2 regions of the Thalassococcus sp. genome follow, and region 2 is predicted to be linked to the other one. Evidence: riboswitches for the same ligand, from Rfam matches in the RefSeq annotation. Region 2 holds a riboswitch; the other holds the start of a gene.
The links. A riboswitch is a leader RNA that binds a small molecule or an ion and turns the genes downstream of it on or off. The one in region 2 is predicted to bind thiamine pyrophosphate.

Region 1 (4,209 bases), on a different contig from region 2:
CGCGCTTGGTCCGCGTCTGTCGATGGCGGTGATCACGAATGACATCTACACGCGCGAAGACGCAGAAGCGCTAATGCGGATGCAGGTGCTGCCATTGGAACGTATTCGCGGCGTGGAAACAGGGGGCTGTCCCCACACGGCGATCCGCGAAGATGCTTCGATCAACTTGGCGGCGGTGGATGAGCTGACCAAAGCGATCCCCGATCTGGAGCTGGTGCTGATTGAATCCGGTGGGGATAACCTGTCAGCAACGTTCTCGCCCGAACTGGCGGATGTGACGATCTACGTGATCGACGTAGCCGCAGGCGAAGAAATCCCGCGCAAAGGTGGGCCAGCGATTTGTAAATCCGACATCCTCGTGATCAACAAAACCGATCTGGCACCCTACGTGGGTGCGTCGCTTGAGGTGATGGAGCGGGACGCGACAAAGATGCGGGCGGGTAAGCCCTTTGTCTTCGCGCAGAACAAGCACAACAAAGGCGTTGACCAGATCATCGATCTGCTCTGCGATATCGGTGGATTGGACCTGAAACCCATCGCTGCCGAGTAAATCATAAACCTCGCGCGAGGTTTGATTGCGGGAGCCTCCGGCGGAGGTATTTGGGGACAGAAAATACTCACTCAGAGCACAGTGTATTTTCTGTCGACAAATACCTTCGGGGGAATTGGCCGAAGGCCAAGGGGGCAGAGCCCCCACTACGCCGGCGCGCGAAGCGCGGCGGAACCCTTATCCGATCTGACCGCGTTTACCGCCAGTCTGTGCGCGGTCCATCAGGATCTGATCCAACAGAACGCAGGCCATCATCGCCTCGCCCACCGGGACGGCACGGATACCCACGCAAGGGTCATGGCGGCCTTTGGTGACGACTTCGATATCCTTGCCGGACTTCGTAACGGACCCGCGCGGCTTCAGGATCGACGATGTGGGTTTTACTGAGAAGCGCACGACGACGTCCTGACCGGTAGAGATACCGCCAAGGATGCCGCCTGCGTGGTTCGAGCCGTAGATCGGCTGGCCGTCCGGACCCATTGAAATCTCGTCGGCGTTTTCTTCGCCTGTCAGGGCGGCGGCGTTCATGCCTTCGCCGATTTCCACGCCTTTGACCGCGTTGATCGACATCATCGCGGCGGCAAGGTCGGTGTCCAGTTTGGCGTAGATCGGCGCGCCGATGCCTGCGGGTAGGCCTTGGGCCACAACTTCGATCACCGCGCCGACAGAGCTACCGGATTTGCGCAGGCCGTCCAGATACTCGGCCCACTGAGCCGCTGTGTCAGCAGATGGCACCCAGAAGGGGTTGTTCTCGATCTCGGCCATGTCGCGGTCGCCGGTGATGCCATGCGGGCCCATTTGCGTCATGTAGCCGGTGATTTTCAGGTCAGGCAGCATGTCGGCCAGAACAGCGCGGGCGATGCCGCCGGCTGCCACGCGGGCGGCTGTTTCGCGCGCAGACGAGCGGCCGCCACCGCGATAGTCGCGGATGCCGTATTTCTGCCAGTAGGTGATATCGGCGTGACCCGGGCGGAAGGTTTCGGCGATCTCGCCGTAATCCTTGGATCGCTGGTCGGTGTTTTCGATCATCAACTGGATCGACGTGCCTGTGGTTTTGCCTTCGAACACGCCCGACAGGATTTTCACCGCGTCAGGTTCGCGGCGCTGGGTGGTGTAGCGGTTCTGGCCCGGTTTGCGGCGGTCCAGCCAGTGCTGAAGCATTTCTTCGGTCACGGCGATGCCCGGGGGGCAGCCGTCGACAGTGCAGCCAAGGGCGGGTCCGTGGCTTTCGCCCCATGTGGTGACGCGGAAAAGGTGGCCGAATGTGTTGAAGCTCATGAAGCATCTCCTGATCTTGGGTGACGTCCTAGGGCAGGGGACGCGGACCCTCAAGGGATTTCGCTTGAATCCACCTACGTGGGGCACTAGCTGTTGCCGCACCTCGGGGTGCTTGGGTTGGTCCAAGCTGAGATGCGACGCTTCGCGAACCCGTCGAACCTGAACCGGTTAACACCGGCGGAGGGAAGGCCATGGCCCACGGACCCTTGTCCCGCTCCATCCTTGCCCGTCCGTCGCAGAGTGGAGAATGCCATGACCAAGGGCTTTATCATCGCTGCGGGACTGATGGCGGCAACTGCCGCGACAGCACAGGACAATGTGCTGACGGTTTACGCACCTGACTACATCACATCCGAATGGGGGCCGGGCCCCAAGATCGAAGAACTGTTCGAGGCCGAATGCGGCTGCGATCTTCAGTTCAAGCCGGGCGATCTGTTGCCGCGCATCCTGTTGGAAGGCGACCAGACTGACGCCGACATCGTGTTCGGCCTGAACACCGATGTGACCAAGAAGGCCCGCGAAACCGGCCTGTTTGCGCCGCACAATGTGGACCTGTCGCCGCTGACCCTGCCGCTTGAGTGGGATGACGCGATCTTCCTGCCCTATAACTACGGGCATACGGCGTTTATATATAACGAGGAAAAAATCGCCAATCCGCCCACCAGCTTTGATGCGCTGGTGAACTCGGATGATGATCTGAAGCTGGTCATTCAGGATCCGCGCACATCCATTTCCGGCCTCGCGCTGGTTCTTTGGGTGCAGGCGGTTTACGGCGATCAGGCGCAGGCCGCTTGGGAAAAGCTGGCACCCAAGGTGCTGACTGTGACGAAGGGCTGGTCTGAAAGCTATGGCCTGTTCACCGACGGTGAGGCGGACATGGTGCTGTCTTACACGACATCCCCTGCCTACCACATCATCGCGGAAGAAGACCGCACCAAGAAGGCAGCGATCTTCCCTGAAGGTCACTATTTCATGGTCGAACTGGCCGCCAAAATCGCCAGCACCGATGTTCCGGAGCTGGCGGACCAGTTCATGGCGTTTGTCCTGTCCGAACAGTTCCAGTCGATGATTGCCACTGGCAACTGGTCGATCCCTGCGGCTTTGGATCAGGACAAATGGCCGGAAGGCTTCAAAGAGCTGAACCTGCCTGAAAAGGTTCTGTTCTATTCCGAGGACGAAGCAGCCGAGCTGCGTGATACAGCGATCGAGGCATGGCGCGCCGCGCTTTCGCAGTAATCGCGGGCGCGCTTGTCGCGCTTTTGACCTTTGGGCCCGTGGTGGCAGTGTCACTGCGGGCTGGCGGGGTTGGCGGGTTCGCGCCCGGTGATTGGGGCGCGATCAGGTTTACGCTGACGCAGGCGGTGATTTCTGCGGGCCTCAGCGTGTTGTTTGCCATTCCGGTGGCTCGCGCGTTGGCGCGGCGGCGGTTTGTCGGGCGCGGGGCCTTGGTGGCTCTGTTGGGTGCGCCGTTCATCCTGCCGGTGATCGTGGCTGTGCTGGGCCTGATCGCGGTGTTCGGCAACAACGGTATTTTCAACGGACTTCTGCGGGCCTTGGGTCTGCCAAGCATGACGATCTATGGCCTGCACGGGGTCATCATCGCGCATGTGTTCTTTAACCTGCCCTTGGCGACACGGATGCTGTTGCAAGGATGGTTGGCGATCCCGTCAGAACGGTTCCGTCTGTCCGCTGGTCTGGGTTTGCGCCCTTGGGCGGCGTTCAAGGTGTTGGAGTGGCCCATGCTGCTGCGCGTCGCGCCCGGGGCCTTTGCGGTGATCTTTGTGATTTGCCTGTCGTCCTTTGCGGTGGCGCTGACCTTGGGCGGCGGGCCGAAGGCCACGACGGTAGAGCTGGCGATCTATCAAGCGATGCGCTTTGATTTCGATCTGGCCCGCGCGGCGAGCCTGTCCATGGTGCAGTTGGTGCTGGCCGTGGTTGCAGGTGTGGCCGCTTTGGCGCTGGCGCGGGGCGACGGGTTTGGTTCAGGGTTGGACCGTGTGGTGACGCGGTTTGATACTGGGCGATTAGGTTTGGCGCTGGATGCGGTCTGGATCATGCTGGCCGCGCTGTTTCTGCTGACGCCCTTGGCGCTGGTTGCGTGGAACGGGCTGGCGGGTTTGCCAATGTTGGGCGCATCGGTGTGGCAGGCGGCGGGGCATTCGATGTCGGTTGCTTTGGGCTCGACACTGCTCTGCATCCTCTGGGCACTGCCGCTCGCGACGCGTCGGGGCGAATTGATCGGCCTTCTGGGCATCGCATTGTCGCCCTTGGTGCTGGGTACGGGGCTGTTCCTGATCTTGCGGCCTTACATCAACCCGTTATCTGTGGCCTTGCCGGTTACGGCAGTGATCAACGCATTGGTCAGCCTGCCATTTGCCCTG
Region 2 (4,209 bases):
TCGTCCGGCCCCGGAAGTGCGGCAAAAATCGCCTGATTGGCCTGAAACCCGCCAACGACAAAAAGCGCGGCTTCGGTACCGAAAAAGGCGGCGGCTTCTGCTTCAAGCGCTTCGTGTTCAGCGTGATTGCCGCGCAGCAACCGTGATCCGCCGGACCCCAAAGGCACGCCACGGGCCAGCGCATCGGCAGCGGCGGCGCGCAGGACATCAGAGTTTGCAAGGCCCAGATAGTCGTTGGATGCGAAATCCAGACCCGCCTGCGGGATCAGGCGTCTGCGACGGTGGCGCATGTCAAGATCGTCCAGCGATGCAGCCAGTCTGCCAAGGGCGGTCATTCTGCGGCCTTTGCGCTTTGTCCGGCGGCGGTTTCCGCCTGAATGCCCAGTTTGGCAAACAGCAGTGCATCCTTGTCTTCTTCGGGGTTTTCGGCGGTCAAAAGCGTTTCGCCTACGAACATGGAGTTTGCACCGGCAAAGAAACACATTGCCTGCATCTCTTCGCTCATGTCGGAACGGCCTGCGGACAGGCGGACATAGGACCGCGGCATCATGATCCGCGCCACGGCGATAATCCGGACGAAATCAATGGGGTCAACGGGGGCTGCATCGGCCAAAGGCGTGTCCGCCTGAGGCATCAGCATGTTGACCGGAACACTGTCGGGGGCAGGGTCAAGGTTGGCAAGCGTGACCAGCATATCCAAACGGTCCTGCGTTTCTTCCCCCATACCCAGAATGCCGCCAGAGCAGACCTTGATCCCTGCTTCTTTCACGCGGTTCAGCGTGTCGATGCGGTCGGCGAAGGTGCGGGTGGTGATGACCTCGGAATAGTAGCGTTCGGAGGTGTCGATGTTGTGATTGTAGTAATCCAGACCCGCGTCCCGCAGGCGAACGACCTTCGTGTCATCAAGCATGCCAAGGGTCATGCAGCTTTCCATGCCAAGGGCCCGCACGCCTTCGACCATGGCAACAAGGCTGTCCATGTCGCGGTCTTTCGGTTCACGCCACGCGGCCCCCATGCAGAACCGTGTCGCGCCGCCATCACGGGCGCGACGGGCCTCGGCCAGAACCCGTTCGACCTCAATCAGTTTCGAGGCGGGGAGCGTCGATCCATTTCGGGCCGACTGAGAGCAATACGAACAATCTTCGGCGCAGCCGCCGGTTTTTATCGATAAAAGCTTCGAGGTTTGCACTTTGTTCGGATCAAAGTTCTGCCGGTGGACGGTTTGTGCCTGAAACAGCAGGTCCATGAGTGGCTGGTCGTACAGGGTCTGGGCGGCCTCTCGGCTCCATTCTTTGGACGTGCTTGTCATTTTATCGATAAAATCCATATGATTTTCTGTTTGGATATTTTTTTATCGATTATGGTCTGACTGACAAGTCCATTTATGGTCGCAGCCCCTTGCTCAACAGTCCACGATTTTTCGCCCCTTGCCAAAAACCCAGGCCGGACATAGCGTTACGTCGAATCCGTTGGGGTGCCCGTCATCGGGCTGAGAGGCGTCAGTCAACCCATCGAACCTGATCCGGACAATACCGGCGTAGGGAACGGAAGCGCGCTAGATGGCTCTCCATGCCGTTTTGCCTTTTGTTTGCTGTGCCGTTCCCTTGATGGAGGCACAGTTGGGAACGATCGCAAAATTATTGATTATCGCAGGCTCTGACAGCGGCGGTGGTGCGGGGATTCAGGCCGATCTGAAATCCGCATCCGCGCGCGGTGTCTATGCAATGACAGCCGTCACTGCGATCACCGCGCAAAACACCCAAGGGGTGCAGGCGGTTCAGATGATGTCGCCCGAGATGGTTGCCGCACAAATCCGGTCGGTCCTGTCGGACATTCCGCCGGATACCATCAAGATCGGCATGTTGGGCACTGCCGAGGTCGTCGAAGCTGTCGCTGATGCGCTGGCGGAGTATCGCGGCCCTATCGTTCTTGATCCGGTGATGGTGGCGAAGTCCGGTGATGCCTTGCTGGATGACACGGCGGTTGATGCGCTGACGAAATGCCTTCTGCCGCGTGCTGCGCTGTTGACGCCGAACCTGCCCGAGGCCGCACGGTTGCTGGATGGTGCAATGGCTGGCGACCCGCAGGCGCAGGGTCAGGCGTTGCGGGCGCTTGGGCCGCAGGCGGTTTTGATGAAAGGCGGCCACGCCGATGGTCGGCTGTGCGAGGATTTTCTTGTTGCAGCGGATGACATGACCCGCTTTGCCGCGCCGCGCGTGGATACGCGCAACACGCACGGCACGGGGTGTTCGATGTCCTCGGCCATCGCGTCCGAGCTGGCAAAGGGCCGTGACATGAAAACGTCGGTGCAGGTGGCGCACGACTGGTTGCATCAGGCGATCCTAGCGGCGGATCAACTGGACGTCGGGCAGGGGCACGGGCCGGTTCATCATTTCCACGCGATGTGGCCATGACCGAGGTCACAATCCTTGGGGCCGGTGTTGCGGGGTTGTGCGTCGCACATGAGCTGACGACGCGCGGGGCATCGGTGCGTCTGATCGACCCGCAGGGCGGTTTGACGGGATGTTCGCGCTATGCCGGCGGCATGCTGGCCCCGTTTTGCGAAGGCGAAACCGCCGTGGCCGAAGTTGTCACCTTGGGGCAGGGGGCTGCCGACTGGTGGGCGGCAGCGGGCGTTCAGGTTGAACGGCGCGGCACATTGGTAGTGGCTTTGGGCCGTGACCAGCGCGAACTGGTGCGGTTCGGCCGTCGTGTGCCCCAACATCGCGCCTTGTCCGCCCCTGAGATTTCCGAACTGGAACCGGCGCTGGCGGAGCGTTTTCAAAAGGCCCTTTTTGTTCAGGACGAGGCCCATCTTGACCCGCGCAAAGCCCTGTCCGTTTTGCGCGACGGTCTGGCGCGGCGGGGTGTATCCATCTTCACGGATGGTCCGATATCGGGTCGGTTGATCGACTGTCGCGGTTTGGCGGCACGGGATGAACTGCCGAAGCTGCGCGGCGTTCGGGGCGAGATGGTGATCCTTCGCACCCCTGATGTGACCCTGCACCGGCCCATCAGGATGCTGCATCCGCGCCACCCCATTTACATCGTGCCCCGCGGCGAAGGCCTCTACATGCTGGGGGCGACCCAGATCGAAAGTGGCGATCAGGGGCCAGCACGGTTGCGCGGCATCGCCGAGCTCTTGAATGCCGCCTACGCATTGCACCCGGCCTTTGCCGAGGCCGAGGTGCTGGAAATCGGCGCCGACGCGCGCCCTGCTTTTCCCGACAACATGCCGCGCGTGGTGAAGGCGCCGGATCGTATCCACGTCAACGGCCTGTTCCGCCATGGATTTTTGATGGCCCCCGCGTTGGCCCAAGAGGCGGCGACGCTTGTTTTGAACTCATAAAACCGGAGCACATTGAATGAAGATCACAGTGAACGGAACCGTGCAGGAGGTGTCTGCACAGACGCTTGATGCCGCCCTGGCTGAACTTGGCTATGGCGATGCACGTGTGGCCACCGCGTTGAACGCCAATTTTGTGCCTGCCGCGATGCGCGCGTCGCAAAGCCTTGAGCCGGGGGATCAGCTTGAAATCCTCGCCCCGAAGCAAGGGGGCTGAGATGCCGGTTTTCTATGGAACAGAGATCGCGTCGCCCCTGATGCTGGGCACGGCGCTATATCCGTCACCGGATGTTTTGGCAGATGCTTTCCGCCGGTCCGGAGCGGGCGTGGCGACAGTGTCGTTGCGCCGCGAGTCCGCGGGTGGCGGCGATTTTTGGGAACTGATCCGCGAACTGGATATCCCCGTTTTGCCGAACACGGCGGGCTGCCATTCAGTGCGCGAGGCTGTGACCACGGCGCATATGGCCCGCGAGGTTTTCGACACGGACTGGATCAAGCTTGAGGTGATCGGCCATGCCGACACGTTGCAGCCGGACCCGTTCGGTCTGGTCGAGGCGGCGCGCATTCTGTCCGAAGACGGATTCCGCGTGTTTCCCTATACCACCGAAGACGGCGTTCTTGCGGGCAAACTGTTGGACGCGGGCTGCGAGGTGTTGATGCCGTGGGGTGCCCCGATTGGCACGGGGCGCGGGTTGATGAACCCCTACGGTCTGCGCACGCTGCGGGCCCAGTTTCCCGAGGTGCCGATGGTGGTGGACGCGGGGCTCGGGCTGCCCAGTCATGCGGCGCAGGTGATGGAGATGGGGTTCGATGCGGTCCTGTTGAACACTGCCGTTGCGCAGGCCGGTGATCCAGCGGCGATG

Region 1: linked by a shared signal. The riboswitch ahead of thiB (thiamine ABC transporter substrate binding subunit) and the one ahead of thiD (bifunctional hydroxymethylpyrimidine kinase/phosphomethylpyrimidine kinase) in region 2 are both predicted to bind thiamine pyrophosphate.

Annotation. Positions count from the first base shown of each region.
Region 1 covers NZ_CEYADA010000010.1:21,264-25,472, reverse strand. The annotation lists gene ureG (urease accessory protein UreG) at 1-550, shown strand, start outside; gene aroC (chorismate synthase) at 728-1,828, opposite strand; TPP riboswitch at 1,923-2,031, shown strand; gene thiB (thiamine ABC transporter substrate binding subunit) at 2,081-3,064, shown strand; gene AC4FIA_RS12185 (thiamine/thiamine pyrophosphate ABC transporter permease ThiP) at 3,040-4,209, shown strand, end outside.
Region 2 covers NZ_CEYADA010000009.1:111,968-116,176, reverse strand. The annotation lists gene AC4FIA_RS11835 (8-amino-7-oxononanoate synthase) at 1-335, opposite strand, end outside; gene bioB (biotin synthase BioB) at 332-1,309, opposite strand; TPP riboswitch at 1,461-1,561, shown strand; gene thiD (bifunctional hydroxymethylpyrimidine kinase/phosphomethylpyrimidine kinase) at 1,620-2,414, shown strand; gene AC4FIA_RS11820 (FAD-dependent oxidoreductase) at 2,411-3,349, shown strand; gene thiS (sulfur carrier protein ThiS) at 3,366-3,563, shown strand; gene AC4FIA_RS11810 (thiazole synthase) at 3,565-4,209, shown strand, end outside.